DNA from 2 places in the Aeribacillus sp. FSL K6-3256 genome. Region 2 is predicted to be linked to the other one. Evidence: predicted binding sites of a transcription regulator. Region 2 holds the regulator's gene; the other holds the start of a gene.

Region 1 (16,709 bases), 940 kb from region 2:
TTTTATTTGCCCGAATGGAAGGAGAGTAACGTTTAAAAAATACCAAAACAAAAAGAATCCATCTGGCTATGAACAAAGCTTCAAAATATACGAATGTGAAGATTGTACCGATTGCCCATTGAAAGCGAAATGCACAAAAGCGAAGGGAAATCGTCAAGTTCACTGGAATCCCATCTTCGAAGAAATGAAAGCAAAGGCCAAAACAGCCCTTGAATGTGAAGAGAAAGCCGCCATCTACGCTCGACGCAAAGTCGAGGCAGAAAGTGTGTTCGGTCACATCAAGGGCAATCGGTCGTTCCGCAGATTTTCTTTGCGGGGCCTCGACAAGGTACATGTTGAGTTTGGGATTGTGGCATTAGCCCACAACATACTGAAAGTAGCCGGCATCCGCCAGCTACTTTCAGATAAAAATCGAAAAAATATAAAAGCAAGTGGAGAGAAACGAATTGTTTTTCTCCACTTGCTTCATTTTAGGGACTTATCGGACAGCCCCTTCATAGCTTTCCACGAATTGTTCGGCAGGCAAATAAAAGCTTTCTTTTGTTGAAAACGGTTTTTGTTTATAAAACGTTTGTACGATATCAAATCCAATTGCGTATCCAAGCATGGTCGGATAAAAGCCTTTTCCGAACAAAAGCTGATCGAATAACGGATGATCCCATTTTATGTCTTGATTCGGAACAATTAAATTTTTCCACCAGCTGTATAGTTGTCTCTTCGAATATTTTTTCACCCAATTTGTTACATGCTGCTCACCTATCGTTCTGTAAACCGTATGCTCCGCCAAACCTTCCAAAATAATCGCATCAAGAAGCGTATAGTCTTTTTCGTGCTTCGGATTTTTCCTAAGCCTGCAAATATGATGATATTCGTGAATCAATAGCGCAATGAGCTCATCATTTTTTACATCCGGCGATAAAAATAAAAACATTTTATCCTGAAAAGACAACCCCGAACGACCTTTAAAATCTCTCCCAAAAAAACTTTTTCGCTCTTCAACAGGAAAAATAAAAATAGGGACATCTGGACCGTTCCATCTTTTCTTTAACTTCAAAAAAATGTTATTTGCTTTTGTCCAAATATTCGAATCATCAGCCTTAACAAGCCAATGTTCATAGCCAGTTCGAAGCATGCCGTATTGTGACAGGTAGTGATGGATTTCCTCCGCTTGTAAATGGTGAAAATATTTCTCTAGCTTTTCACAAAGCTCGATTGGATTCCGGCTTTCCTTCAACCAGTTTTTTGTGTCAATAACTCCCAAATCTTCGCACCTCCTTTTCTACACTATTCATTAGAAAAGAAAGATGTTTGAATTTTTTTTAAAAAGAAAAACCGCTACTGCCTGTTTAGGCAATAACGGTTTCATATAATCCTTAATTTCCTATATGCTGACATCAGGCTTCTTCAAATTTCTTGAAAACGAGCGTGGCGTTATGTCCTCCGAAACCAAGGGAATTGCTGAGCGCCGCCCGAACTGTTTTTTGTTTAGCCTGATTAACAGCATAATCCAAGTCACAGTCAGGATCAGGTGTTTCATAATTAATTGTCGGAGGAATTATATTTTCTTTCACTGCTAAAATGGTGAAAATGGCTTCAACTCCTCCTGCTGCTCCAAGGAGATGACCTGTCATCGATTTTGTCGAGCTGACGGTTAATTGATAAGCATGGCTGCCAAAAACTTCTTTAATCGCCGATGTTTCAAATTTATCATTATATTCGGTGCTTGTTCCATGGGCATTAATATAATCGATATCTTCCGGTTTTAAGCCTGCATCTTGAATTGCCATTTTCATTGCACGTGCTCCGCCTTCTCCGCCAGGAGCCGGTTGTGTAATGTGATAGGCATCGCCTGTTGATCCATAGCCGACGATTTCTGCATAAATGCTTGCTCCTCTTTTTAAAGCATGTTCCAGCTCTTCAAGAACAAGTATTCCTGCACCTTCTCCCATGACAAAGCCATCGCGGTTTTTGTCAAAAGGACGGCTAGCAGTTTTCGGATCAGGATTTGTCGACAACGCTTTTGCTGCACTGAAACCTGCAAAAGCCATCTTGGTCAGCGGCGCTTCTGTTCCGCCCGTAATCATCACATCGGCATCGCCACGTTGAATTACTTTAAAGGCATCGCCGATTGAATTTGATCCTGTTGCACAGGCAGTGACTGTACATGAATTTGGACCTTTCGCGCCGATCGCTATGGACACCTGTCCGGCTGCCATATCAGGAATCATCATCGGAACAAAGAAAGGACTTACACGTCTCGGACCTTTTTCCAGAAAAGTTTCGAATTGCTGTTCATACGTCTCCATTCCGCCTATGCCTGAACCGATCCAAACGCCTACCCGTTCACGGTTTTCATTATTTATTTTTAAACCTGAATCTTCAAGCGCCATCAACGAGGCGGCTAATGCAAATTGTGTGAAGCGATCCATTTTCCTCGCTTCTTTCCGATCCATAAAATCTTCAGGTTTAAAATCGTTTATTTCAGCGGAAACTTTGACAGGAAATATGTCTTTATCGACTCTCGTCAATTCTCCAATGCCTGATACACCTTTCAAAGCATTTTCCCAGCTTGTTTTCGCATCCAATCCAATCGGTGTCACAGCACCGATGCCTGTTACAACTACTCTACGTTTTTCCATATCATTACACCTCGCCTTTTTCGGTTTGTATGACGGAAAAAAAGCATTTTTATTTTTGATTGAATGATTTTACTGTCCCCATCTTAATGCAATGGCTCCCCATGTTAAACCTCCGCCGAAGCCGACCATCACAATAAGATCACCATCTTTTATTTTACCAGCTTTTACTTCTTCGTATAAAGAAATTGGTATTGATGCTGCGGAAGTATTCCCGTACTTGTGAATCGTCTTGGACATTTTCTCCTCCGGCAATTCAAGCCGTTGTCTGGCGGCTTCCATAATGCGGATATTTGCTTGATGCGGAATGAGAAAGTCAACATCTTCTTTCGTTAATCCCGCTTTTTCCAGTACATTAATGCTTGATTCTCCCATCTGCCGCACAGCAAATTTAAATACTTCACGCCCGTTCATCACAATATGGCCTTTTTCATATAAATGCTTGCCGCCGCTTCCGTCCGCTCCTAGCTCAAATGAGAGAATCCCTCTGTCATCACTTACCTCGCCTAAAACAACCGCCCCGGCACCATCCCCAAATAAAACACCTGTTGAACGGTCATTCCAATCCGTAATTTTCGAAAGCTTTTCGGCTCCAACGACAAGAATTTTTTTATAAGCTCCTGTTTGTATAAACTGCTCTGCCGTTGCCATCGCATAAATAAAACCTGAACATGCGGCGCTTATGTCCAAAGCAGCAGCCCGTTTTGCACCAAGTCTTTCCTGCAGAACACAGGCAACTGACGGAAAGGATTGATCAGGTGTTGCGGTCGCAACTATAATCATATCGATTTCTTCCGGGGAAATTTTTGCATCTTCAATGGCCTCTAATGCCGCTCTTGCGCCCAAATCCGATGTTTTCATATCATCTGAAGCAATTCTCCGCTCTTCAATGCCGGTTCTTGTTCGAATCCATTCATCAGACGTATCCATGATTTTTTCTAAATCATAGTTAGTCACAACTTTTTCCGGTATATAACGGCCTATCCCGATGATCCCAGCTCTCATCAAGAACATCTCCTTCACAAAAAATTATTATCAAATGTTATGACTTGGTACTAATTTTATATTATTTTTCTACTTATAGCAATATGCTTCATAACAGTTAACTACAGGTTTTCTTGTTTTTGACTGATAGATTGAGCTAATCGTCTATTCCTTACTCAGTTTTGTTTCATAAAATAGGATGAAAAGGAAAAAAGAACGGAAGGTGAAACGGGAATGAGTGATGAAAACGTAAACGAGCGGCAGGAAGATGAAAAAGAGAAAGCAGAAGCACCAGAACCCGATTTTTTTACCCAATTTATGTTCGGCCGGCAGCTTCCGGTTCATTCTGAAAAAACTTCCGAAAAAAACGAGCAAAACGAGCAATCAGACTATCAAAAAATTTTTGAGCAAGTCGATGATATTGTGACAAAATTATCTGAGCTGAAGCCAATTATTAAAGAAATAAAGCCGTTCGTCAATCAAATTAAAAAACTATTTAAAAATTAAGGGGATGAATTCAACCATCCCCCAAAATTTTTATTTTATTTATCTCACCATAGCATTATTCGTTAGGCAATTTCCCTGTTTTCTTATATTCTTCCACATATTTTAAAACTTTATTTTTAAATTCTTTATCTACTAGAGGGCTGAACTTCCCTAAATCAATCACACCATCTTGAAAATCAAAATATAAATTCCCGCTTTCCAGTTCGCCTTTTATAAATTTTTTTGCGACTAATAAATACAACTCATCCACATGCTGTACTGTGCTTGTTAAAACCATTTGTTCGCCCAAATCACTTTGATCTGAAACAAAGCCAATTGAATATATTCCTTTTTCCTTCACTTTTTCGATCACTGGCACGTTGTATCTGTCGCCTGCCGGATAAACAACATCTACATTTTCTGCGACAAGCTTATCGAGCTTCTCAAGCGCCAAGTCAACATGATCAAACCCTTGGACATATTCAATGTGAATGGTTACGTTTGGATTTTCAAATTGCGCCCCTTGATAAAACCCCTCCACTTCAGGCTGCCACTCAAAAGCGGCAATAATTCCGATTTCGTTTGTTTTTGTCATATGTGCTGCCACCATTCCTGCGAAAAAGCCCATGGCATGCGCCTCAAAATTTAAACTTGTGGCATTCGGGCCTTTTGCATCACCATTAAAAAAAACGAAATGAATATCTGGATATTGATCCAGCAAATCTCTAAAAAAACCCTCATATTCGTGACCGTGCCCGATAATTAAATTAACTCCCTTTCCGTGAAATTCTTCGACCGCCTCCCTCACCGCCGCTTCGGAATTCATTCCTTCTTTATAAAAAACATCTACATTCAGCTCAGACTGAATTTTTAACAGCCCTTTATACCCTTTTGTCCCCCAAACTTGATCATTAATCGTTTCAGGAACGAGCAAACCCACCTTTTTCAGTTTTCCTTTTTCTGATGCTTGTCCGCAGCCAACGAGAAATAATAAAATAAAAATGATCACAAACATTTTTTTATACATACCAAGCAACTCCTTTAAACCAGTGAACTGCATCATCATTGAAATGGTGAGGTTTCTCAATAATCGAAATGATTACATATCGATCTCAGCTAAGTTCAAAACGATCTTTTGAATTTACGGTCAATTTGATTGTCACGAAATATAGCTTATGAGGCGTTTCTCTAGGAAGCTTCCTCTTTAACACGATGTATATTTAGTACTAAAATTTTCACGTTTCACTTCATTCCTCTTTTATTTTGCTATACGCCGTCAATGAAGTAAAGAAATTTTATATTTAGGTATAAAGTCTGCGTGTATTTTGCAGGAAAAAATCTTTTAATTCTTGCAAACTCTTTTCAATGTTTTCGACCGTCTTTGGAACAACTAAATGATGTTCGCTTTTCGATATAGGCTTGTAAATGTAATGAAAAATGTCAAAAAAGCTCATCACCTTCTTGATGCGCTCTTTGTCGTCGGAAATCAAGTAAATTGTTTTTTTCGCAAACAAATCTTCGTCAAATTCTGTTAACACCGGAACTATTTCATCAATATGAAGAATGTCACGAATGACAATTTTTTCATTCGCATTCGTCTTGGAACGGCTGATGCCTGTACATTCCAACAAACTGTTCGAAATCCAATGGCCTAGCGGCTGCCAAGGTCCGAAAACGGTTGGAAGATAAACAAATAAATAAGGGAAAGTCCATTTTTGTCCTATTTGCTGCATCCAGCTGTCAATTTCTTCATCCCTATATTCCAGCGGATTTTCTCCTTCAAGAGAAAATATAAAAATAATCGGAGTCTGCTTGAGGGATGCGATTTCGACCGTTTTTTCCAATCGGTGTTTTTCAGCTTCATCGTCTATCGGTTGATGATCTGTTTGACAATAATAAATCAAATCATATTGCTTTTTGGAAGCATCCTCTATCCAGCTGTCTTCTTCCAATAAATGAAAATGTGCGTTCCGCCCGAGCCACATCATTTCTTCTTCGCATATTTTTTTTTGCAACGGATTTTTAGGAACGATTACCACTCCATCGACTAGTAATCCTTCCTCTACCAGTTTTGAACATATATGAAAGCCTTCAAATTGATGAACCCCAACAATTAAAATATGTTTACACTGCTTTAAGGCAGTTGACATTTTGAAAACCTCCTTTATGAAAAAACTATTATTGTATCGTATGCGAAAAAAGAAGAGATTAGTCCAATGCCCTTTTCAAACAAAAAGGGGGCAGCCTGCTCACTTATTGAGCATTTTCGCCCAGGCCTCAATTCCATTTCTATAAGATTCTTTCATGCTCTTTGTAAAAACTTCTTATCATATCATGGATCCGATTTATATTTTCCTGGAAATAAAATGTGAATTGAATTGGAGCTTTCAGCTGCTTTCTCCATTCCTCATATTTTTTTCCATGAATTTTATAGGAATAGCTTCCCCCGTTCATTTTCTGCCAGATGCCTACAGGTATTTTTGATACAAAGTCTTGTATACGGACAAAGGGATAATGGGTGACAGCTTTTTCATCTAATTGGTAAGCTTTTGATAGTTCTTTTATCATTTGTTTGTAAAAAAATTTATTCTTTTTCTCTTCCGCTATTTGGGCTTTTATGTCCAAACAAGGATTGATCATCACCGATGAACGGATGGAATTTGGCATCTCTTCCATCAACTGCAGCGCAACGAGTGCTCCTATACCTTCAGACAGTATATGGATTTTTTTATTTAAAATTTCTTGTTTCATGACAAGATGATAAAGCTGTTTTGCCAACAAAACGGCGTGAGAGCTGCCCCAATGGCGTCCGTAAAGATTGGAATGAAACAATGTATATCCGCAGCTTTTTAACGTATTGATCAGCTGACGCCGCCCGTAATGCTCCAACCAGTAGCTTGAACCATTTTCAACAAAATGGGTTCGATCGCCAATGATCAAGATGCCGAATCCGTTCGGCTTTTCCGGAAGATGAATGACATTCCACTCGTTTTCAATTTGAAAAAATCTTTCCGAAACACCTTCCATTTGCCCACCACCTTTCCATCGATGACCTTTTATAATGTATGTACGAAATGTCAAAAAGGCTCGCAAAAAAATCGCGAAACAACCGTTTTCATGAAAAATGTTGTATGATAATATAAGTAAAGACAGGAATAAACGAGGTGAAGATAATGAGATATTTCGCAACATTTTTTTGGACGTTTTTGCTTGTCAACATGGCCAGCTATGTTGTTTCTTCCATGACAGGCTCTGCATTCCATTTTTCAACAGCAATTATAATCTCTGTTGTTTTTACCGTACTTCTCTTTATAATTGGGGAGTTAATTCCGGCTGAACCTTCAGAAGAGCATTAAGAATTTGTCGAAATTGGCGAATTGCCAATTTCTTTTTTTTAAAACGAAAATCAGCGATTAGATGCCTGCTGCTATCGGCGAAGCCTCACTTGTTACGTCATAATATAGACAAATTCAAAAAAAAGGGGATAGTCTAATAAGTCATTTTTGGTCTTAAGACATCCCCTGTGATTTTTTGTTTTCAATGGAGATTTGTCTTTGGACAGACCCTTACCAGTTAACATATACGTCAGTATAATTAAGATTTCAGCCTAGCAAATTTACATGAAGCTGTTACGTATACGTCAGCACAACTAAGATTGGCGGAAAAACTTATAAATCACTACACTTTTCCAATTATAGTTTTCTAGTCTTTAGGCAGAATCAGGCTTGCTTAGCTGTGCAATCTCCCCATGAAACTAGCCTGATAGGAATCTCGCCCTGTTTTTAGTCTCCGAATCAGATTCCCCGCCGCCAGGACACAGTTTCCTATGTCTACATGGTCCGCACAAAAAAAAGAACCCTCCTCGATTGAGAAGGGTTTTAATATCCATTTATAGCTATTCTAATTTTGCTGCTCCGCTCTTCTCATGAGCATGCAAATCCGTTTTTATAACAATTTCTTCATTTTCTACCCCTAACAGAACTTGGTCACGATCATGAACGGTTCCAGCAATAACCGCTTTCGCAAGTTTTGTCTCTACATGCTTTTGAATAAACCGTTTCAGCGGCCGTGCGCCAAATACAGGATCAAATCCTCTTTTTGCAATGAATTCCTTCGCTTCATCTGTAATCTTTAGTGTAAGTTGTTTATGGGATAGGCGCGCTTGAAGCTCTTTTAAAAGTTTTTCTACTATTCCCTTTACTTCGTTCATTGTTAAAGGCTTGAACAGGATCGTGTCATCAATCCGGTTTAAAAATTCTGGCCGGAAATGCATGGAAAGCTCATCAAGAACTTTCTTTTTCGCTTCGTCTGTTATTTCCCCCTCATCATTTAAACCGGAGAGCAAATGCTGAGAACCGATGTTGGATGTCATAATGATCACTGTATTTTTAAAATCAACTGTTCTTCCTTTCGAATCGGTCACCCTGCCGTCATCAAGCATTTGCAGCAATATGTTAAACACTTCTGGGTGAGCCTTTTCGATTTCGTCCAGTAATATAACCGAGTACGGATGTCTCCGAACTTTTTCCGTCAGCTGTCCTCCTTCTTCATATCCGACATAACCCGGAGGTGCGCCGATCAGCCTTGAGACAGAATGTTTTTCCATATACTCCGACATATCAATGCGGACTATTTCGTCCTCGCTGTCAAAAAGCGCTTCTGCCAATGCTTTCGCCAGCTCCGTTTTCCCGACCCCTGTCGGACCTAAAAAGAGGAAGGAGCCGATCGGCCTGTTCGGATCTTTTATGCCTGCCCGCGCACGCAAAACTGCATCCGATACTAATTCAACTGCATCGTCTTGCCCGATGACCCTTTCTTTTAATATTTGTTCAAGCTTCAGAAGCTTTTCTCTTTCCCCTTGTACAAGCTTTGCTACCGGAATGCCAGTCCATTTTGACACAATACCGGCAATTTCCTCTTCTGTTACTTCCTCGCGAAGCATCTTGTTTTCCTCTTTCTGCTTCATTTCTTCTTCCAGCTGTTTGATTTGTTTTTCCAGCGCCGGAATTTTTCCATGGCGCAGCTCAGCCGCTTTGTTTAAATCGTATTCATTTTCAGCATCAGCTAAATCTCTGCGTGCTTTTTCCAGCTCTTCCCTCAAGCTTCTAAGCTGTTGAATACCTTCGACTTCAAGCTGCCATTTCGCCTTCATTTCATTTGCTTTCTCTTTTAAATTTGCAAGTTCCTTTTGCAACTCTTCCAATCTGATTCGGCTGATGTCATCCGTTTCTTTTTTCAATGCAGCCTCTTCAATTTCAAGCTGCATAATCCTTCTCGTCACTTCATCAAGTTCTGTCGGCATTGAATCTATTTCCGTGCGGATCATCGCGCATGCTTCATCGATTAAATCAATCGCTTTATCAGGCAGGAAGCGTTCTGTAATATAGCGGTGCGAGAGCTCACTCGCAGCTACAATCGCCGAATCATGAATTTTGACTCCATGATGGATTTCAAACCGTTCTTTTAGTCCTCGTAAAATAGAAATCGTGTCTTCCACAGACGGTTCGCTCACAAGCACCTGTTGAAAACGCCGCTCAAGCGCCGGATCTTTTTCAATATACTTGCGATGTTCATCAAGTGTCGTTGCTCCTATGCAGTGCAGCTCACCTCTCGCAAGCATCGGCTTTAACATGTTGCCGGCATCCATCGCTCCTTCTGTTTTGCCGGCCCCGACTATTGTGTGCAATTCATCAATAAATAAAATAATCCGTCCATCGCTCTTTTTAATTTCTTGCAAAACAGCTTTTAATCTTTCTTCAAATTCTCCGCGAAACTTGGCTCCCGCAATGAGCGAGCTCATATCTAAAGCAAATATTGTTTTATCTTTTAATCCCTCCGGTACATCTTTTCGTACAATCCGATGGGCTAATCCTTCCACGATCGCTGTTTTTCCAACCCCTGGTTCACCGATTAACACCGGGTTGTTTTTCGTTTTTCTTGATAAAATTCGGATCACGCGCCGAATTTCTTGATCACGGCCAATGACAGGGTCAATTTTTCCTTCTTTCACCTCTTTAACTAAATCACGGCCGTATTTCTCCAATACTTCATAAGTGCTTTCTGGATTAGGTGATGTCACCCGAGCATTCCCCCTTATTTCCTTTAACACTTTCAATATGGCAGCTTTTGTTAAGTGATATTGCTGAAAAAGCTCTCTCACTTCTTTTGAGCTCGATTCGGAAAATGCCAATATAATATGTTCAACTGATAAATAATCATCTTGAAAATCTTTCCTTATTTCGTCCGCTTTTGCAAAAGCTTCTGAAAGAGTACGGGAAATATAAATACTTACCTCACCGTTTCCGTGAACAGATATTTTCGGCTTTTTTTGTAAATACTCGTTGATCGCTGACTCAATTTGTTGTACAGGACATTTAAGTTTTTCTAAAATTCTTGGAAAAATCCCGTCAGACTGCCGCAGAAAAGCAAGTAAAATATGAAATTCATCCACTTCTTGATGTTCATGTTCTTTTGCGATTTTTTGAGCTTCTACCAGACCTTTTTGCAGCTTCTCCGTGAATTGATTTACATCCATACCGAAACGCCCCTATTTTGACTTTTTTTGACCTTTAATTTTATTATAACTTCTTTATAAATCAAGTAAAGCCATTCGTTTTCCGAATGGCTTAGCGTTGTTCGAAATATTACGGCTTGCGCTTATAGGTCCAAACCCGATTATGGTTGGATGTTTCGGGGAATCGATCTCCTGCTTTGAGTTCAACCTTTTTGGGATCGACCACCATCGATCCGGTCTCGCCGACTTCGATGTAAATTCCGTTGTTAGGTGCTTTTTGACCAGGCCTGTATTGACGATTTTGACCCATGAATCATCCCTCCTTGGACATTATTGTTGGCTATCAGAAGATTTTTCATGTATAGACAGAAACACCTTTGATAATTTTCATTATGTGATGTACTTCGAAACTTTACTCAACGCCCAAAATCGAACTCACTGCATATGGCATCCTTTTGAAAAAATCGTTTAAGCGTTCAAGCACCGAATGCTGGATCAAAAGCTCTTTTTACTGTTTCTGCGAGAATCATTATTTACAATTATTACCAAAATCGTCTCACCTGTCGTTCTTTTTTGTCTGGATATATATGCAGTAGAGTAAAACCTTTCGCCCCGGTTTCAAAAGAAAAAAGCAGGAGATCATCCTGCTTTATCAACGAAAGATCTTGTTAAGCCATAATTTCTTTTAAAATTGCTTTTTGCGCATGAAGGCGGTTTTCGGCCTGCAAAAATACCGCTGATTGGCTTCCGTCCATCACTTCATCTGTCACTTCCAAACCGCGCGCAGCCGGCAGGCAGTGAAGGAAGCTTGCATCTCGTTTTGCTTTTGCCAGCAAGGATTGATTTACTTGAAACGGTTTAAATGCTTTCATTCTTGCTTCTGTTTCTTCTTCCTGTCCCATGCTGACCCAAACGTCCGTATAAATAATATCAGCATCCTGAACCGCTTCGTCTGGATTATGAATTAATTCGACTTTCCCGCCCGTTTCGCCAGCAATTTCTTTCGCCTGTTTCAAAATGCTTTCATTTGGCTCATAGCCTTCTGGAGCTGCGATCGTAAAATGAGCGCCAACTTTTGCGCAGCCAACCATAAGGGAGTGGGCGACATTGTTGCCGTCGCCAACATAAACGACTTTTACGCCTGAAAATTTGCCTTTCAGCTCATAAATTGTCAATAAATCAGCTAACGCTTGGCAAGGATGGTACAAGTCGCACAAACCATTGATGACAGGGACAGTTGCATATTCGGCAAGCTCTTTGACCCGATTGTGGTCAGTTGTGCGGAGAAGAATGGCATCCACATATCGCGACAATACTCTCGCTGTATCAGCGATTGTCTCACCGCGCCCGAGCTGAAGCTCTTTTGAAGAAAGGGCAAGCGCATGTCCCCCTAATTGCAGCATTCCTACTTCAAAGGAGACACGAGTTCGAGTGGATGATTTTTCGAAAATCATCGCCAGCGTTTTCCCATGAAGGACGTTTGATAGCGGATTTTGCTTTAATTTCAATGCTTCCTCGAGCAAATATTGAATTTCTTCTGATGTAAAATCAAGCAGCTTTAAAACGTTACGACCTTTAAGTGTGCTCATAAACTCATTTCGACTCCTTTATCTGACAGTTCATGTAAAGAAATAGGCGTGTATTTGCTAACTGTTAGTGCACTTAAAAATGCCTGAAATGATGCTTCTTCCGTCAATACCATAATTCCTCGTTCAAGCGCTTTTTGTCGTCTTGCCTTTGCCTGATCGTTTTCTTCCGGATTATAATAAAGCACCGCTTCTTTTTTCTCAAGCCAACTTTCAAAATTATCCGTTACCGGTTTTATATAATCGAGTACATCATCTTTCTTATCTCCATCCACAAAAATACCGTCCGAATGAATTGGAAATAAATGATCGAATACCTTCCGCATCGCTTCCTCCACAGATTTGCCGACACACATTCCTTCGCCCGTCGATTTCATTTCCGGACCTAGTTTCATATCGACATCTGAATGGGCGTGCGTTGAAAATACCGGATATTTAATAGCCACATATTCATGGGCTGCTATTTGAGGATGTAAGTCAGTTAACATTTTTCCGGTTAAAATGGTTGTCGCAAGATCTACTAACGGCACTCCGGCAACTTTGCTGACGATCGGCACAGTCCGGCTCGCACGCGGATTCACTTCCAGCACATAAACGTCCTGACCATCAATTAAAAATTGAATGTTCATAATGCCTTTATATTGCAAATGTTGAACCATTCTTTCCGCATAGTCGGTCATTTTTTCTTTTATTTCTTTTGACAACGACACAGCTGGAAAAATCGCATAACTATCGCCAGAATGAACACCAGCGGGCTCGATATGCTCCATAAATCCCGGAATAAACACATTTTTCCCGTCAGCTATTAAATCAACCTCCGCTTCCTGACCAAAAAGGAATTCATCTAAAAGAAGAGGAAAATGATTTTCGTCCGTCTGCTCCACTAACGAAAGCAGCTCTTCTTGATTTTTTACCTTCACCATGCCTTTTCCGCCAATAACATATGAAGGTCTTAACAGGATCGGATACCGCAGCTTTTTCGCTTCCGATATCGCCTCCTCTTTTGTATGTGCCATTGCTCCTTGAATGTGCGGGATATTCGTTTCGTCTAATAGCTGATAAAATCTTTCTCGATCCTCCAATATGTCCAGAAGCTCAGAAGTTGTACCAAGCAGCTTCACGCCTGCTTTTTCAAGCTTCTCCGCTAAGTTGATCGCCGTCTGGCCGCCAAATTGGACGAGCGTTACGTCAATGTTTTCATTTTCAACAACATTTAATATATGCTCGACTGTTAACGGCTCAAAATATAATCGATCCGCTGTTTCATAATCAGTGCTGACCGTCTCAGGATTATTGTTGATCATGATCGCGTCATATCCAAGCTTTTGCAATGTTTGAATGCAGTGAACAGCACTGTAGTCAAACTCAACTCCCTGTCCGATGCGAATCGGGCCGGAACCAATGACAAGCGCCTTCTTCTTTCCTCTTGTGGAGACAGCTTCGTTTTCACCGAAAACGTACGTAGAATAGAAATAATTTGTTCTCGCTTCAAATTCTGCTGCACATGTATCAACCATTTTGAATATGGCTTTAATCCCCCACTCTTTACGGAGCTTTCGGATTTCTTTTTCTTCTGTCTTTTGCCAATATGAAATCGAACGGTCGGAAAAACCGAAAAATTTCAGTTCTTTTAAAAGGCTTGGAGACAGCTTTTCTTTTTTCGCTTTTCCTTCAAGTTCAATTAGATGGTTGAAAACATGCAAGAAATAATAGTCAATTTTTGTCTGGCTGTGAAGCTCATCTATAGAAACTCCTCTTCTTAACAGCTCCATTAAGATGAAAAAGCGTTCATCATCTGCATGCTGGAGGCGGTTAATAAGAGCTGACGTATCTTCTTTCACAAGCTTAGGCAAATAAATGCCGATATTATTTAATTCCAACGATTCCGCAGCTTTTTGCAGAGCGGCTTCCATCGTCCGTTCGATCGCCATCACTTCGCCGGTTGCTTTCATCTTTGTTCCAAGCTTCCGATCTGCTTTTGTAAATTTATCAAACGGCCAGCGCGGAAATTTGACAACTACATAGTCAAGTGCAGGTTCAAAGCTGGCATATGTCGACATCGTTAACGGGTTCTTCAGCTCCGCTAATGAGTAGCCAACAGCTAGCTTTGCAGCCATTCTGGCAATTGGGTAACCGGTCGCTTTCGAAGCAAGTGCGGAAGAGCGACTTACCCTAGGGTTGACCTCAATCACGTAATATTGCTTGCTTTCAGGGTCAAGTGCAAACTGAATGTTGCAGCCCCCGACCACCTTTAATGCATCGATGATTTTCAAAGCCGCCTGCCGGAGCATTTGATATTCTTCATCTGTTAATGTTTGAGATGGGGCAACAACGATCGAATCCCCGGTATGAATTCCGACTGGATCAATGTTTTCCATATTGCAGACGGTAATACAAGTACCTTTTGCATCGCGCATCACTTCATATTCGATTTCCTTAAATCCGGCAATGCTTCTTTCCACAAGCACTTGATTGATTGGGCTCATTTTAAGTCCATTTGTGACAATGGAAATAAACTCTTCTCGGTTGTAGGCGATGCCTCCGCCTTTGCCGCCAAGCGTATAAGCCGGACGAATGATAATCGGAAAACCAATTTCATCAGCAAATTGAAGGGCGGACGGAACATCCTCCACAATTTTGCTTTCCGGGATCGGCTCGTTCAAATCAATCATCAGCTTTCGAAATAGCTCCCGGTCCTCCCCTTTTTGAATCGATTCGATCGAGGTTCCGAGCAGTTTCAAGCCGTATTTTTGCAAAATCCCTGCCTGATCAAGCTCCACAGCTAGATTTAAAGCCGTCTGGCCCCCCAATGTTGCCAAAAGGCCGTCTGGACGTTCTTTTGCAATTATTTTTTCAATGCTTTCCACCGTAAGCGGCTCTGAATAGACCGCATCGGCAATTTTCGTATCGGTCATAATCGTTGCAGGATTGTTGTTAACAAGTACAACTTCAAATCCTTCTTCTTTTAACGCCAAGCATCCCTGCGTCCCAGAATAGTCAAATTCCGCCGCTTGGCCGATAATGATCGGACCTGAACCGATCACTAGTATTTTGTTTAATGATGTATCTTTAGGCATAGACTTTTTCTCTCCCTGCTGCTACATATGTGTCTAAAAATTCATCAAAAATAAAACTAGCATCTTCCGGTCCTGGATGGGCTTCCGGATGAAATTGAACAGACATGACTTTCAATTTTTCATGCTCAAGCCCTTCAACTGAGCCGTCATTGACATTTGTATATCGCAATTTAAGAGGTGTTTTTTCCAAGCTTTTTTTATCCACCACATAGCTGTGGTTTTGTGATGTAATAAATACGTTTCCTGTTTTTTGATCAATTACCGGATGGTTTGCTCCGCGGTGCCCGAATCTGAGCTTTGTTGTATTCCCGCCAAACGACAGGGCAATCAGCTGATTCCCTAAACAAATCCCGAGCGTCGGATATTGCTTCATCAATTGGTTTAATGTTGAAAAATAATTTTTCATTTGCTTTGGATCGCCCGGTCCGTTCGACAGCACGATGCCATGCGGCTTGATTTCAAACACTTTTTCCATTTGATGAAACGGAACGACTGAAACTTTACAGCCTCTTTTCAGCAAAGAATTCAAAATCGATTTTTTAAATCCAAAATCAATTAGCGCAATGTGTGTCGCACCATTGCCAAACGTTTCGATTTCGCTTGCAGAAACATCGCGAATCGGAAAATCGGAGAGCTTATCCTGAGAGTCGTATTGTTTGTCTTTTGAAATGACCGCATGCAATGTCCCTTTTGATCGGATTTGTTTGACAACAGCTCTCGTGTCAACATTTGTTAAATAAGGAATATTCCATTTTTGTAAATAGTCTTTTAATGAACGGTTCGCTTTATAATGGGAATAGTGTTCAGTCAGCTGAAAAAGGATGACCCCTTTCACCTGCGGCTTTTTGCTTTCAAAATCTTGATCATTGATGCCGTAATTGCCAATAAGCGGATACGTAAAAACGACGATTTGATCTTTGTAGGAAGGATCTGTCAACACCTCTTGATATCCTGTCATTCCTGTATAAAAAACGAGTTCCCCTTTAACAGGAGACACGATTTCATCCATCTTGCCTTCAAAAACTGTTCCATCTTCTAATACAAGATAACCTTGCATATTGAACACCTCTTTGATGTATATTTATACAACAATTTGCAAGAAAATTCTCCTCTTTTAGGAAGAGAAGATTTTTTCTTTTTTCAAAACAGAAGCAATAATGCCCAGTCCTAAATCAATTTCTTCATTCGAAACAGTGAGCGGAGGAAGAAGCCGTAACACATTGGATCCAGCTGAAAGTGCTAGAAGCCCTTCTTCTCTTAAAGAAGCAAGCACTTTATTGACCTCAATATCCAGCTCAATTCCAAGCAGCAATCCTTTACCCCGCACTTTTTTTACAGTAGGCACATCTCTCAAGTGTTCTGATAGACCTTCGAACAGCCGCTGACCTTTTTCCTGAACGCTTTGCAAAAAGCTTGGCTGAAAAAC
Region 2 (16,709 bases):
CATCGTGCCATCATCAAGATAAGCAACACCTTGGTTATGCTCTTTTCCATCCTTAATTACTTGGACATTTAACTCTTCCCCTGGTAGTACAATCGGTTTTACCGCATTGGCTAAATCGTTGATGTTCAAAACAGAGACGTTTTGGAGCTCACATACTTTATTTAAATTGAAATCGTTTGTGACCACAACGCCTTGAATGATTTTTGCCAGTTTTACAAGCTTGCTGTCGACTTCTTGTATATCTTCAAAGTCGCCTTCCCATATTTCCACTTTAATGTCCAGCTCTTTTTGGATTTTATTTAAAATATCCAGACCTCTTCTTCCTCGATTTCTTTTTAGCACATCTGAAGAATCCGCTATATGCTGAAGTTCCTCCAACACAAATTGAGGAATAATAATGGTCCCTTCTAAAAAACCTGTTTGACAAATATCTGCAATCCTGCCATCTATAATAACACTTGTATCTAATATTTTTAAGCTTTTCTTTTCAACATTTTCCTCTTCTTCTTGAGAGGCTTTCTTCTTGCTGATTCTTGCTGTAATCGAAAACAAGTTCAACAGTTCGTCGCGCTTTTTATATCCGATTTGAAAACCTAAATATCCTAAAATTATGGTTAAAAAGATCGGAACAATGTTATTGATAATTGGGTATGGAAGTTCAGATAATGAAATTCCAATCAAATAAGCAATAATCAGACCAAAAATTAATCCTAAACTGCCAAATAATACATCCGTAACCGGAGCTTTCACTAATTTCTCTTCTATAAATTTTATCCAATTCACCACATAATCCACTAGCCAGAAGGAGGTTATATAAAATAAAATTGCACCTAATATCGCCAATGTATATGGTGTCATCAGAAATGGAATATCATCAAGATTTAAGAGAAATAATAATTCCGGTATAAACAAAACACCTAACGTTCCGCCAACAAAAAAGAAAAATATTTGAACAATTCGTTTTAACATACCTCCACCTCCTTTATTTCATTATATACACTTTCAAACCTTTCAAACATCTAAAAACAAGGATTGTAAAAATATTGATAAATTACTGTAAAGGATGTGTTAGAGCTCCCTTGCAATGTTATACTGATCTTGGAGGCGCCTTAATCCTTCCTTAATTTTCCTCGCCCTAACTTCACCTATTCCTTCCACTTCATCAAGCTTTTCTACGGTAGCATTTGCAATTTGTTTCAAATTTTCAAAGGTTGTCACTAAATTTTCAATAATAACGGAAGGAAGCTTTGGTATTTTATGCAAAAACCGGTATCCTCGAGGAACAACAGGTTCATTCATATTGGTAAAATGGGGATATCCGAGCAGCTTCAATAAAACCGCATCATCTAATAATGCTGAGCTGGACAATTCTTGCAGCTGCTTTAATACAGGAATAGGATCATTCAGCCGCTCCATGCTGTAATCTTTGATAAGCAGAGCCGCTTCTTTTTCAATATCTGCTAAAAGCTCGGTCATCTGAAGCTGAATCAGCTGCCCTTCTGTACCGAGTTCGTAAATATAATTAATAATTTCACTCTTAATTCGCAGCACCATTTCTATTCTATGTAAAACTTGGATCACTTCATCGATCGTGACTAAATCTTCAAACTCTAAAGATCCTAAATTATTAATGGATTGGTCAGTGGCAGATTTATACTTTTCCAACGTCCGCAAAGCTTGATTGGCCTTCGTCAAAATGACGCCGATATCCCTCAAAGCATAGCGGGAATTGCCAAAATATAATGTGACGACATTTCTTCTTTCAGAAATAGCAATTACGAGATTTCCTGTTTGCTTTGCTACTCGTTCAGCTGTTCTATGCCTCATGCCTGTTTCTCTTACCTCTATGCTCGTATCCGGAACGAGCTGTGCGTTTGCGTATAAAATTTTTTGCCCTGAGTCGCTTAAAATAATGGCTCCATCCATTTTAGCTAGTTCATATAAATAGGCGGGGGAAAAAGGGCAATTGATATAAAATCCCCCGTCTACAATTTGTTTGATTTTTTCGTTATATCCTACAACAATTAGCCCCCCGGTCTTTGCGCGCAGCACGTTTTCAATTCCTTCCCGGATTGGTGTGCCTGGGGCTACAAATTGCAAGATTTCCTTAAGCGATTTTTCTTGTTTCATAGCTTATCCCCCTATTGCAAGTTCGAGCGCTTCTGAAATGTTTTGCACACCGACAATTTCTATATCTTCCGGCCATTTCCAACCGCCCAGATTGGCTTTCGGTAAAAAAATCCGCTTAAATCCCAGTTTGGCAGCTTCTTGTACACGCTGTTCAATTCGTGAAACCCTTCTAATTTCTCCTGTTAAACCAACCTCACCTACAAAAACATCATAAATGTTCGTCGGAACATCTTTAAAGCTTGAAGCTATACTGATGCAAATTGCCAAGTCAATTGAAGGCTCGTCTAATTTCACCCCGCCGGCAACTTTTAAGTAGGCATCTTGGTTTTGGAGCAATAAACCAACACGTTTTTCCAATACCGCCATCAACAAAGAAACACGATTATGATCAATCCCATTTGCCATCCTTCTGGGGTTTCCAAAGCTTGTCGGGGTGATTAAAGCTTGTATTTCGACTAGAACAGGTCTTGTCCCTTCCATGGAAGCGACTACTGTTGAACCAGATGCCCCTTTTGCACGCTCTTCTAAAAACACTTCTGACGGGTTGAGCACTTCTTTAAGACCTGCTTCCTTCATTTCAAAAATTCCTATTTCGTTAGTGGATCCGAACCTGTTTTTAACTGCCCGTAAAATTCGGTACGTATGATGTCGATCACCTTCAAAATACAATACAGTATCAACCATATGTTCTAAAATGCGCGGCCCTGCAATTGTGCCGTCTTTTGTTACATGACCGACAATAAAAATCGGAATTCCTTTTGTCTTTGCCAATCTCATTAATTCAGCCGTACATTCTCGAACCTGAGATACGCTTCCAGGAGCAGAAGCAATTTCACTGTTATAAATCGTTTGAATGGAATCAATGATGACAAAAGCCGGTTCAGTTTCCATTATGGATTGAATGATGATTTCTAAGTCCGTTTCAGAAAGCACGAAAAGTCTTTCGCCTTTTACCCCGAGTCGGTCGGAGCGAAGTTTTGTCTGTTTTAAAGATTCTTCTCCCGAAATGTATAAAACATCGTTCCCTCTCTCTGCCAGCTGTGAGGAGACTTGCAATAAGAGAGTGGATTTTCCAATTCCAGGATCCCCTCCAATTAAAACGAGAGACCCTTTTACAATTCCGCCTCCCAATACGCGGTTAAACTCATGAAGTCCTGTAAGCATTCTAGGTTCTTGCGCAGCTTGGATTTGATGAATTGGAGAAGGTTTGCTGACAGTGGATGATTCGGAATGACTAAAAGCAATGCGGTGTTTTCCCTTTGGCTTGATAACTTCTTCAACCATTGAATTCCATTCGCCGCACCCTGGACATTTTCCCATCCATTTCGGCGATTCATATCCGCACGATTGACAAATAAATTTTGATTTGATCTTTGACATTCGGTTATTCCCCACTTTGTTCAATCGATAAACGACAATATAATGAAAGAGAGGGGCATACGTGAAGCAGTATGCCCATTGGATTATTGAACCTTTTCTGCAGTTTTTACGACAAATTCATTATTTTGCACGTCCAATACAACTTTTTGACCTTGCGAGATCGTGCCTTTCAATAATTCCTCTGATAAGCGATCTTCGACATATTTTTGAATCGCTCTCCGCAACGGACGCGCTCCATATTCTAAGTCAAAGCCCTCTTCAGCCAGCTTTTCTTTTGCACGATCCGTTAATTCGAGTTCTATATCCTGTTCTTTTAATCGTTTTGTCAGCTGATCCGCCATCAGCGAAACAATTTCTTTCAAATGTTTTTTCTCTAAAGAGTGGAACACAATAATTTCGTCAATCCGGTTCAAAAATTCAGGACGAAATGCTTTTTTCAGTTCATCCATCACTTTGTTTTTCATATCTTTATAATTTTCATTTTCGTCTTGAACATTAAAGCCGACATATTTATTCCGTTTTAATTCGCTTGCCCCTACATTTGAAGTCATAATTAAAATCGTATTTCGAAAATCAACGGTGCGCCCTTTTGAGTCTGTGAGTCTTCCGTCTTCAAGCACCTGCAGCAAAATGTTAAACACATCTGGATGAGCTTTTTCAATTTCATCCAATAATACGACTGAGTATGGCTTGCGGCGCACTTTTTCCGTCAATTGTCCTCCCTCTTCATAGCCTACATATCCAGGAGGCGAACCAACGAGCCTTGACGTAGAATGCTTCTCCATATATTCTGACATATCGATTCGAATCATAGCATCTTCGTCACCAAACATTGCTTCAGCTAATGCACGGGCTAATTCCGTTTTCCCTACACCTGTCGGTCCTAAGAAGATAAATGAACCGATCGGACGCTTCGGATCTTTTAAGCCTGCACGTGCCCGTCTGACAGCTTTTGCGACTGCAGTGACAGCTTCTTCTTGACCAATAACGCGCGAGTGTAAAATTTCTTCGAGATTCAAAAGCCGCTCTGATTCTGTTTGGGCAAGTTTAACAACCGGAATTCCCGTCCAGCTTGAAACAACCATTGCAATATCCTCTACGGTCACTTCAGAATTTTCTTGACCTTGTTTTTCCTTCCATGATTTTTTCGTTTCCTCTAATTCCTCTCTGAGCCGCTGCTCTGTATCTCTTAATGAAGCTGCTTTTTCAAATTCTTGGCTTTGGACTGCAGCTTCTTTTTCTTTTCGCACTTCTTCTAATTTTTGCTCCAATTCCTTTAAATTCGGAGGTGTTGCAAATGAACGAAGACGGACTTTGGAGCCTGCTTCATCAATCAAGTCAATCGCTTTATCAGGCAGGAACCGATCGGAAATATACCGATCTGAAAGTTTAACAGCAGCTTCAATCGCCTCATCGGAAATGGATACCCGGTGGTGTGCTTCATATCGGTCTCTTAATCCTCTTAAAATTTGAATGCTCTCTTCAATGGACGGTTCGTCGACTTGGATTGGCTGGAAGCGCCGTTCAAGTGCAGCATCCTTTTCAATATATTTACGGTATTCATCCAAAGTTGTTGCCCCAATACATTGCAATTCTCCCCGAGCCAAAGCAGGTTTTAAAATGTTGGAAGCATCAATTGCACCTTCCGCCCCGCCTGCGCCGATCAGTGTATGAAGCTCGTCAATAAATAAAATGATGTTTCCTGCTTGGCGAATTTCATCCATTACCTTTTTAAGGCGGTCCTCAAATTCCCCTCTATATTTTGTGCCAGCTACAACTGTTCCCATATCAAGGGTCATAACGCGCTTATCTCTCAAAATTTCAGGAACCTCATTATTCACAATTTGCTGAGCAAGTCCCTCTGCTATGGCAGTTTTCCCAACACCAGGTTCACCTATTAAAACAGGATTATTTTTTGTTCTTCGGCTCAAAACCTCGATGACACGCTGAATTTCTTTGCTTCGGCCGATGACTGGATCAAGTCCGCCCTCCCGTGCAACAGCCGTTAAGTCCCGCGCAAGACTATCAAGCGTCGGAGTATTTGCGTTTGTCATCGAACTTCCTTGGTGGCTTGAGGATACTTCATTGCTGCCTAACAACTGTAAAACTTGCTGACGCGCTTTGTTCAAGCTTACTCCGAGATTGTTTAAAACACGCGCAGCAACTCCCTCTCCTTCTCGAATTAATCCCAATAGGATATGTTCTGTTCCGACATAAGAATGTCCTAATTTTCTTGCTTCATCCATTGACAGTTCAATGACTTTCTTTGCTCTCGGTGTGTAATGGATCGTTTGCGAAATTTCTTGTCCCCGTCCTATCAGGCTTTCCACTTCATTTTGGATTTTTTCTGGACTTAATCCTAGAGCGTGAAGCGCTTTAGCGGCAATTCCTTCTCCTTCGCGCACGAGCCCAAGCAATATGTGCTCTGTGCCGATATTGTTATGTCCGAGGCGTACAGCTTCTTCCTGCGCTAAAGCAAGCACTTTTTGCGCCCGTTCCGTAAATCTCCCAAACATCATTGTTCATCATCCTCCCTTTGCTTCCTTTCTAATTGAAGCCTTTCACGAATTAATGTTGCCCTGCGAATATCCCGTTCATTCGGCCGTAGAACTCCTCCTGAATATTGTTGCAGAAATCCGGGCTGAATTAAAATCATAAGCTCATTTAAAACACTGCGTGGAACATTTTGAATAATTCCCAGGTCAATTCCTAAGCGCACATCTGATAAACATTGAATTGCTTCTTTCGATGGAATAATCCTGCTGTATTTGAGAGTGCCGTAGGAACGATATACACGGTCTTCTAGATGATGCGGATTCGTTTTATATAAAGCATCTCTTGCAGCCCGTTCTTGAGCAATTAATTGCCCGACAACACCTATTAAATCATCGACAATATCGTCTTCTGATTTGCCTAGCGTAATTTGGTTCGAAATTTGGAATATATTACCTATCGCTTCACTTCCTTCTCCGTACCGACCTCTCACAACCAATCCTAATTGATTGATAGCAGGTATAATTTGGTTAATCTGCTGTGTTAAGACAAGTCCTGGAAGGTGCATCATCACGGAAGCCCGCAAGCCGGTACCGACATTTGTTGGACAGCTAGTTAAGTAGCCCCTATGTTCATCAAATGCATAATCTACTTTTTCCTCAATCCAATCGTCAAGATTCATTGCCATTTTCAACGCTTCTTTTAGCTGAAGGCCCGGGAACAAACATTGAATTCTAATATGATCCTCCTCGTTTATCATGATGCTCACTTCTTCGTTTTCAGATAAAAGGCACCCTCCAAGTGCTGATTCTTCCATTAAATAAGGACTAATCAAATGCTTCTCTACAAGTACGCGTTTTTGAATAGGCTGAAGTTCATTCATTTTCAGCAGCACGAATGTCCCTAAACCGTCAAACACTCTTTGTGAAAATGATTCTTCAAATGTATTTAAAACAGCCAAGGCTTCTTCATTCGACATAATGGTAGGGAAGCTGATATTTTCTATATTTCGCGCCAATCTGACTCGGCTGCTCAGCACAATATCGGAATCAGGTCCTTCTTGATTCATCCAAGGGCTCATGGCTGAACGAATAAATTTTTGAAAGGACATGTCATACTCCCCTTTCGTTCCGTCCATTTATCTTCGCTTCAATGGACCGAATTTCATCCCGAACTTGAGCTGCTCTTTCGAATTCCTCTTTCGCAATTAATTCTTGCAGTTCCTGTTTAAGCATTTTCAGGCGCTTTTTCAAATGAATACTTCCACCGGTCCGTTTCGGTACTTTACCGCCGTGAGTTGTATTCCCGCCATGAACACGTTTTAAAATCGGGGTAATTTGGTGATAAAACGTTTTGTAACAATGGGAGCATCCGAATTTACCAATTTTCGTAAATTGATCAAACGTCATATTACATTTCTCACATTGAATGACCTGATTTTTCTTGAAAACATTTTGCCCTTGGCTGCTAATGGCGCTGTCCATATTTAATAATCCGGACAATAAGTTGTTTATAGAAAAGCCTGGATTCATATTGAATATGAATACATCACTTTTTTCCTGTGCACATTTTTCACATATATGCACTTCAGTCTTTTCGCCGTTGATAATTTTTGTAAAGTGGAAAGTAGCGGGCCTTTCATGACATTCTTGACAAATCATCGTCCATCACATCCTCACTTGTATTTTAACGAGGTGAGCATCGCCTTCATCATCCTTGCCCTCAATTCGTCTCGATCAGGCAAATCAATATATAAAACAGACCGATCAATTACGCTCAACATAATTTTCGCTTCTCTTTCTGAAATAACCTCTTCATCAGCCAATCTCAAAATAATATCCTCCGCCGACGATTGTGACAGCCTTTTACCAATGGCATTTAAAATTTGATTGATCAGCTGGATACGGTCATTGATTCGAATTTTCATAATTCGGATATAACCGCCTCCACCCCTTTTGCTTTCGACAATGTAACCCCGTTCAATTGTAAAACGAGTGTTGATCACGTAATTGATTTGCGATGGAACACATTGAAATTTATCCGCAATTTCACTTCTTTTAATTTCAACAATTTCTTTTCCGCTTGAATCTAATACATGCTTTAAATATTGCTCGATAATATCAGATATATTCCGCACCTCGAAAAACACCTCCTTCAACTTTTTGATTGGAATTGCAAAACGCTCAAGAAATGTGCAATATCCTTGAGGGATAGGAGGCAAGATGTTTACGTAATGCTTATTTCCTAAACGATAACAACTAGTCACTTGACTTTGACTATATTTGACCTTAATTATAATATAAATTTTTTTTTGTGTCATTTCAACAAAAAAGCTCACTAATAATATTGCCATTTACAATATGGAAAAAACCCGCTCTTTAAAAAACTTTTTTAACTTCTTGAAATTTCAATAATTCGTTTATGATTTCAGGCATTTCATCTTTTGGAAGGCCAATTTCAAGTAAATATGAACGCTTCGCATGTTTAGTTTCTTTTGGCTTTGACAATGTAAAATGAATTTTATAAACAGAAATATTTAATTGTTCAAGTTTCCGAGTAAATTCCACCAAATCATCTTCTGGAAGATTAACTTGTATCCATTTTTTGCTTGACTTCTCAGCAAAAAAAGCCTCCACCTTATTGAGAAAGATCAAACTTAACAATACAATCAAGGTAGAAAAAATCGCCAACGGATACATTCCTGCCCCAACAACAAGGCCAAGTCCTGCAACAACCCAAATCGAGGCTGCCGTCGTTAATCCTCTTACCGTAACCCCTCTCACTAATATCGTTCCAGCACCTAAAAAACCAATGCCACTAATGACATAAGAAGGAATTCTTGCTGGGTCAAAACGAATATTTTCATAACGATCCATATATTCTTCAAAGCCATAAAGAGACAGAAGCATCATCATGCAGGAGCCGACACCAACTAACAAATGCGTGCGAAAGCCTGCTGGATGCCGTTTAAATTCTCGTTCAAGGCCAATAAATCCACTTAAAATGACTGCTAAAACAATGCGAATCAACATAATTTGCCATTCCTCAGGCATTATCATTCCTCCTTACCATCCAAATGACTTTTTCTGTTTTGGCCATATATGAATTTTGAAATGATACAGTATTATACTTTCCCATTATATGCGATGAACAGTGCTCAATATTCAATCGTTCTTGAGTATGAGACTAAGAATGATATGAAACAAAAAAGCACTTTTAGAGCTGGCTTTAAAATCAAACGAAGCTTTCACTGCTCATATGCTTCAAGAATGGAAAAGTTTATGCTTCTGAAGTAACGATCAATTAATTATACTCCGATTGAAGGTTTTAAAGAAAGCGAGCTTGATTGCAATAGATGCGGAGGATCTTCAGAAGAAGCGAGCTCTTAGTTGTTCGTAAATTTGTCGTTTTTGTTCGTTCTGTTTTAAGCTGTTTTGTCTGTTTGTTGTATATTTCCATTTACAAGAGGATAAAAGAGGCTTGAGCTTGTCAAATCACATGCAGTGAATAATTGTTTCGTCCATACTTTTTTACAAGGATAAGCAAATCTCGCCTCCATCGCTTTTCTCAGATTAATTAAAACGGTTTGCATCATTCAAATCAATTAAAGATGTTTTTGTAACAGCAAAAATATCCATTTCGGCTTTCGACAATTTTCTCGAAAAATTGGCTTTTAGACTGTCATTTCTTAATTTTTCATTTTATGATCATAACGGAAAGTATTGCAACGGAAAAACATCACAAAAAGCTAAAAAAAAAGCCGATTCCTCCACCGCCTTCGCTATACACGAGAGGCGGCGGTCATATCGGCAAAAAAATAAGATGAAAGGTATTTATTCTATGTCACGATTAATAATTTTAGGCGGATCCAAGTTTTTAATAACGGGCTCTCTAGACTTTATATCTGCATACGTATTGATAATTTCCGGATCATAAATAATTTGCAGCCTAGAAGGCTTGCCTATTTGGTTTTGTGCACCTTCAAAATAATCGTTATTCGTAATTTTTTGCGCCCCACTAAAATTTTGATTGCTGGCCCGTCCTCTTATCGCATTTAAAACAATGCGCCTCGCTGATATTCCTCCTTCTATACGAATATTTGAACCAACTCCAAACATTTCTAATGCTTGTTCTGAATAGAAAAACCCTTTAATATTACTAGGTTCATCCTGGTTAACGCTATTATTTCTAATGTTTATATTTCCATTTGCAAAAATAATTAACGAACCGTTTTGACCTAATCCATTGATACGCGAATATTCAATCGTCACATCCCCCATTACATACATAATAGAATTAAATTCCGCATCAGCCCCTTTAATCGTCAGATCTCCGTTCACAAATATGGGGCCGTCCACCCGAATTTTGTCATAATTATTTGGGTTGTACGAATTAGATCCGTTGCCAATTGTTAAATTTTTCTCTATATAGGCTCCCTCCTTAAAGGTGGTCTGTTTGAATTGATTATCTGAATTGCGAATTGTTAATGAACCTGCAGTGGCAAAGCTTTTAAAAAGATTATTCCCAGTAAATGTGTAATCTCCATCGTATTTCTCATTACACCATATAAAAAAACATTCATCATGACTCGCATAAACTTTGTCATTAGGCCGATTTTGGTTTGAGATTATTCTATTATTAGCTTTTATGATCGTTACACCGGGAGAATTATGTTTATAATAAAAAACCGATTTTTGTGCAGGAATTTGAATGTCATCACGGATCGGCTGCCTTTTTACAATAACCGGGGCTTGCCGATTGTAAAAAGCATCATCAATACGATCTGTTAGCTTTGTATAAGAACTTCCAAAATTAGAAGTTGTAATATGTTGTTCATATGGAGGGGTATGATTAAAGGTAAAAATATTTCCACCAAGTAGTAAGTTTGCGTTTGCTTTTCCTTGTGTTGGTAAAATGCTCGGGTAAACGGACGCAATCCATTTCTCACCACTTAAATATGCATATCCTCGGTTTGTTATGATTAAATTCCCGTCTACCTTCATATCCCCTGTGATCGAAACCCCGCCGTGCAAAAACATATTTCCTTCACCAGGTATACAGGCATTTGGAGTTTTACATAATTTGTTGGCACCGAGCGCATAATGTAATGTCTCCAAAACAGATTGTGCACCAATTTCAACTTCTGAAATAACCGTTTTTTCCTTGCCATCAACAAATCCTCTGCTTAAAAAGGTTATCTTCTTCTTTAGCGGGTTTTCTTCACCATTTTCTATTACATTTTCTATATTTCGTATATATACTCGATATTCACCAGTTGCGCCAGTATTGTGAACACTATTTATCACGTCTTTATAGCGATTTAAAATCGTATTTAATTTCGTTATAAACTCGCTGCGGGTGATTCCTTCTTCTCCTAGTTCATTTTTCAAATCGCTTTGAATCTGATTCGTAATATGTTCAATTCCTTTATTGGCTAATTCACGAGCTTGAACATAATCCTCGCTTGTTTGATTTCTTTTCACTCCAGATAAAGCAACTGTCAAAACGGAAACAGACAAGACTGTAAATAGTAAAAAGATCAACATGGTTAAGATCAAGGAGTATCCTTTCTCATTCATTAAGATTTTCATTATTTTGCACTCCTTTTCGATCATTAATAATGCTCACAATACTTTTCAGTTTCATTGTTTGCTGTGTTTTAGCAGATTGTAAAACTAACAAAATTTCAAACACATCTTCTCGTTCAGTTTCTATCAATTTTGATTCGCGAGAAAGCACGATATTTCCGTTTGTTAACGACAATTCTTTGTTATTAATCACTACACGTGAATGTTCATGATCAAAACCAATTTTGCTGCCGTCATGTTTGATCAAAAAGTAATTCCCGCTTGGATCCGGCAATTTCCGCTCCTTAATCTCACTAACCTTTAACACAAACAGCTCATCAATTAAATGGGCGAGTATATAATCTGCTTCATCGCGCAATGCTGCTTCTTCCATAGCACGGTCATATGTTTTTAATCCGCTAAAAAGAACAGAGTAAGCGATCAGTCCGATAACAGAACCCAATAAAACCACTGAAAGAACTTCTACTAACGTAATTCCTTTACTAGAGGATATGATTTTTTTACTCATAGCTCACATACCCTTCAACCTTTGAAGTAATGGGTGTTTTTGAATTTTGTAAATTCACTTCAACAAGTACATTCATTAATCGAATCGCTTTTTCATTAGCAGTTTGACTGACCGTTACTTGAACTGCATACGTTTTATTATTTATAAGTGGAGAAAACAAAAGTTCACATTCATCGGGATCTGGACGGTTCGAGCAGCTGTCAGAAGTATAAACTTGCGGCTGATTAAAGCGATCATTATCTGGTTCATCAATATAAGAAAAAGGATTCATCTTAATTCTTTCCATTGTTGATTTCGCCAGATGAATTGCCACTAATTGATCATTGTTTACTACAGTTGTTTTATTTGTAAAAACAAAAAGATTAAGAAATGCCAAAATAATGATGGAAAGAATAACGAGAGAAATTAGTATCTCCACAAGTGTAAACCCGTCCATTTTCTTCACAATCTTCATTTTCATAGAATATTCACCCATTTTTTTAAATATTAAGTAATAGTCGCAATGGCTGTAGTGAATTGGAACTATATCCTCTGAAATTGGACTTTTTGACTAAAAAACCATTGTCTTAAACGAATCATAATAATAGAATGTAAGTATATGGAACATTTTTACTAAATCCGTAAAAATTTTTCTCTCCAAAATTTGCTATGATTATACAAAAATACATTATTTATTACTTTTATTTTACTTCAAAATAAAGCCTTTTAGACTAAAATAAAACAATATTTTTACTATTTATTCAAATTTTTACATTTTATTGTGGATGAATTGCTGTAATTTTGCTATTATTATACAAAATATTTCATCTTCGTTGCTTTCATTTTACTCCAAAATAGGTCTTTTTAACTAAATAAAGCTGTATTTTTTACCTATTTTGTAAAATTTTATATTTTTACAGGCTGAATTAGACAAATCAATTGTACTTCTTCTTTTACTCATACGATGAAGAAACAAGCTCTAAGGAACTGAAGCCTTGCGCAATCAACCGCGCTTCTAAAAGATCCCGAATATTGGCATTGAAATGAAAAGTCAACCTTAGTAATATATATTTATTTGCCGGTTTCAGTCTTCTAAGCTTGATCAGACAAATGATACATAGAAAGGCAGGTTCTTTATGAGCAGGATGAAAAGGTTAATGGCTTTGTTTTTTCCTTTCATAATCGTTATATCAGCTGCGACCATTAGTTTCGGAACTCCCCATATCGCAAACGCTGCCTTTACAATTCCTGATGGTTCTACAGTCGGAGGAATTGATGTCGGTGGAATGACTGTTGATGAAGCTAAAGACATTTTATCAGATAAGATCAATGAGTGGAAAAATCAAAGTGATATGACGATTGAATCACCCACGGAAATATTAACCATTCCATCTGAAGATATTCAGTATGACCTGAATCAAACGATGGATCAATTGCTCGAAAAAACAAAAACACCGTGGTATGCCTTCTTTATTAAAAAAAAATCAGTTGATCTGCCGTTGGTTGTAAAAGTGAATATAACGGATGAAGAACTTTCAGAATGGCCGAACCATATTGATAAAGTCAAAACGATAGACAACATTGAAACAACGGCCTCTTATTTAGGAGAACATAACATTCAAGCGGTTTTAACAGATGCAAACGAACAAAATGATGTAATTGCTGAAGCAAGCTGGAATATTCCGAAAGACTATATCTTTTTAGATGAGTTAGTAGAAGAATTAAATGGAAAAAAGATAACACCTGGAAATTCATTTTCGTTTTTGCAGCAAGTGGCAAATGAGGTGAGTTATTTTAGGGAGGATGATGGAAATTTCGTCGTTTCTATGCTGTATTCTTTGCTCCTGCAAACAAATGTAGAGATTATTGAGCGCCATTCGCAGCGAGTAATTCCGACCTATTCAAAAGCAGGGATTGAAGCAAAAGTCAGTCAAACAGATGATAAAGATTTCGTCGTTTCAAATCCTGGACCTTATATATACACAATTCAAGCTGAAAAAAACGGATCAAAATTGAAAATGGCGATCTTGTCCGCACCTCAAAAAACAAAATATCAATACAAAATTGAAAATAAAAAAGATATTCATTATCGCACCATCTATCGTTATAAAAAGGATTTACAGCCATGCTGCAAGCGCGTTATACAAAACGGTGTAAATGGTCAGCGAGTGGAAGTATACCGAGTGTCAGTAGCCGAAAACGGCGCGGAGCTTTCCCGTGAGTTGATTAGCACTGACTTTTACTTGCCTGTACCTGAAATCATTTTATTAGCATTACCTTCTTCTGAAAATCAAAATAATAATGCGAATAACGAAAATGACCAAACGAATTCGGACGATACAAATACGAATAATAGCCAAGCGGATCCTAGTAATGCAAATGCTGATCATTCAACAAATGCGGACCAAACGAAGCAAAAGGATATAAATACGGACAATGGTACCGACGGGACTGAAAGCATGGGGCAAGACCGTTTTCAAAGCGAAGAGGAATACGAAAAGCAATTAATGGAGGAAAGTGTGGAGGAAGAGCCGGAATATGTGAAATAAAGGCAACACCGTTAGAGAAAAGAAAATCTGAATGAATATGATAAAGCCAGCATCTTTGGAGGTGAACGGAAATTGTCTAGAAAGCGTTTAGGAGACTTGCTTTTAGAAGCTGGACTCATTACAAATGAACAATTAAACCAAACATTAAAAAATAAGTCACCGGATGAAAAATTAGGGGATGCCCTGCTGAGAGAAGGTTTTATTACCGAGCAGCAGCTGATTGAAGTATTGGAGTTCCAATTAGGAATACCGCATATCAATATTTATCAATATCCAATTGATCAGGATGTTCTTCAATTAATTCCAAAAGAGCTGGCAAAAAGGCATTATGTGATGCCAATCCGAAAAGATAAAAATAAACTTTTTGTTGCAATGGCGGATCCGATGGACTATTTTGCTATAGAAGAATTGAGAATGGCAACAGGATGCCATATTGAACCCGCTATTGCGACAAAAGATGAATTATATCGAACGATCACAAAATATTATGATCTTCAAGAATCGATGGAAGAGATCATGAGTGATCTTTCACCAAAGGATTCAATGGATGAAGCAAAAGTAACGGATGAAGATTCTCCTGTTGTTCGTCTTGTCAACCAAATCATTGCCAACGGTCTTGCCCAGCGTGCCAGTGATATCCACTTTGACCCGCAAGAAACAGACGTAAAGGTCCGCTACCGGGTCGACGGCATTTTACGTTTAGAGCGGTCACTGCCAAAACATATGCAAAATGTCATCATTGCCCGGATTAAAATTATGGCAAACTTAAATATTACAGAAAATAGATTGCCGCAGGACGGCCGAATTAAAACAACGATTAATTTTAAACCGGTGGATATTCGTGTCGCCACGCTGCCGACAATTTTTGGCGAAAAAGTCGTGATGCGGATTCTTGATTTAAGCAATGTATTAAACAGTGTGGAAAAAATCGGTTTTACAGATGAAAATTTGGAAAAATTTATTACTATGCTAAATCAGCCAAATGGAATAATATTAATCACTGGACCTACAGGATCCGGAAAGTCGTCGACATTGTATGCTGCTTTAAATCAGTTAAATTCAGAGGATGTAAATATCATCACGGTTGAAGATCCTGTCGAGTACCAGATCGAAGGAGTCAATCAAATTCAAGTAAATGAAGATATCGGCCTGACATTCGCCAATGGGCTTCGCTCGATTTTGCGCCAGGATCCGGATATTATTATGATCGGCGAAATTCGTGATACAGAAACAGCACAAATTGCCATTCGGGCGTCACTTACAGGTCATTTAGTATTAAGTACTCTACATACGAATAGTGCAGTTGCTGCTTTAACGAGATTAATCGATATGGGTATTGAACCGTATCTCATATCGTCTTCAATCATTGGCATTGTAGCCCAGCGTTTAGTTCGACGAGTGTGCCGGGATTGCCGCGAAATCGTCCGCCCGACTGAAAGAGAAAAAGAAATTTTTGCGAATAGAGGCCTTGAAATCGAGACGGTTGCAAAAGGCAAAGGCTGTCCAAGCTGCAACATGACCGGCTACCGCGGGCGCCTAGCCATTCAAGAGGTATTGCCGATCGATGCGGAGATTCGTGAACTCATCATGAATAATACGTCAACTTCTTATTTGCAAAATTTTGTGCGGGAAAAAGGATTAAAATTTTTAATCGATGACGGTTTGCTGAAAGTAAAAGAGGGATTAACGACAACAGAAGAAATTTTACGCGTCGCTGTCCTCGAGTAGGAGGTGGGCTTCATGTCATACAATATATCAGATTTACTTAAAAAAGCTTTTACGGATCATGCTTCAGACCTCCATTTAATTGTCGACTCTCCTCCGGTTTTTCGCATAAACGGCGAGCTAAAGCCTTACGGAGACCATTCATTGTCTAAAAACGACACGGAAAGAATGGCGAAAGAGCTTATTCCGGAGACGATGTGGGATACGTTCGAGCAGCAGGGCGAGCTTGATTTTAACTATGAATTAGAGGGAATTTCACGGTTTCGATTAAACGCTTTTCGCCAACGCAATCATATAAGTGTCGCGATCCGAATTATACCGACGAAGATCCCAACGATCGCAGAGCTTAAAATACCT

The links. The regulator CtsR, encoded in region 2, represses protease genes until heat stress. The targets are predictions, from matches to a motif close to ATGGTCAATAAAGGTCAAACA.
Region 1: a site for CtsR is predicted at 10,656-10,676, ahead of clpB (ATP-dependent chaperone ClpB). Genes of this name have one in related genera too.

What each region holds. Positions count from the first base shown of each region.
Region 1 covers NZ_CP150188.1:1,047,025-1,063,733, reverse strand. The annotation lists gene NSQ84_RS05190 (IS1182 family transposase) at 1-547, shown strand, start outside; gene NSQ84_RS05185 (DUF2268 domain-containing protein) at 479-1,261, opposite strand; gene fabF (beta-ketoacyl-ACP synthase II) at 1,395-2,639, opposite strand; gene NSQ84_RS05175 (beta-ketoacyl-ACP synthase III) at 2,709-3,641, opposite strand; gene NSQ84_RS05170 (hypothetical protein) at 3,855-4,127, shown strand; gene NSQ84_RS05165 (BMP family ABC transporter substrate-binding protein) at 4,183-5,133, opposite strand; gene NSQ84_RS05160 (NAD(P)-dependent oxidoreductase) at 5,408-6,256, opposite strand; gene NSQ84_RS05155 (hypothetical protein) at 6,396-7,133, opposite strand; gene NSQ84_RS05150 (YjzD family protein) at 7,280-7,462, shown strand; gene clpB (ATP-dependent chaperone ClpB) at 8,002-10,641, opposite strand; gene NSQ84_RS05140 (YjzC family protein) at 10,751-10,930, opposite strand; gene argF (ornithine carbamoyltransferase) at 11,289-12,209, opposite strand; gene NSQ84_RS05130 (carbamoyl phosphate synthase large subunit) at 12,206-15,283, opposite strand; gene NSQ84_RS05125 (carbamoyl phosphate synthase small subunit) at 15,276-16,340, opposite strand; gene NSQ84_RS05120 (acetylornithine transaminase) at 16,398-16,709, opposite strand, start outside.
Region 2 covers NZ_CP150188.1:106,174-122,882, reverse strand. The annotation lists gene NSQ84_RS00625 (PIN/TRAM domain-containing protein) at 1-969, opposite strand, end outside; gene disA (DNA integrity scanning diadenylate cyclase DisA) at 1,069-2,130, opposite strand; gene radA (DNA repair protein RadA) at 2,134-3,510, opposite strand; gene clpC (ATP-dependent protease ATP-binding subunit ClpC) at 3,594-6,029, opposite strand; gene NSQ84_RS00605 (protein arginine kinase) at 6,026-7,114, opposite strand; gene NSQ84_RS00600 (UvrB/UvrC motif-containing protein) at 7,116-7,664, opposite strand; gene NSQ84_RS00595 (CtsR family transcriptional regulator) at 7,679-8,140, opposite strand; gene NSQ84_RS00590 (MgtC/SapB family protein) at 8,382-9,056, opposite strand; gene NSQ84_RS00585 (hypothetical protein) at 9,837-11,594, opposite strand; gene NSQ84_RS00580 (hypothetical protein) at 11,575-12,099, opposite strand; gene NSQ84_RS00575 (prepilin-type N-terminal cleavage/methylation domain-containing protein) at 12,092-12,559, opposite strand; gene NSQ84_RS00570 (G5 domain-containing protein) at 13,236-14,627, shown strand; gene NSQ84_RS00565 (GspE/PulE family protein) at 14,700-16,355, shown strand; gene NSQ84_RS00560 (type IV pilus twitching motility protein PilT) at 16,368-16,709, shown strand, end outside.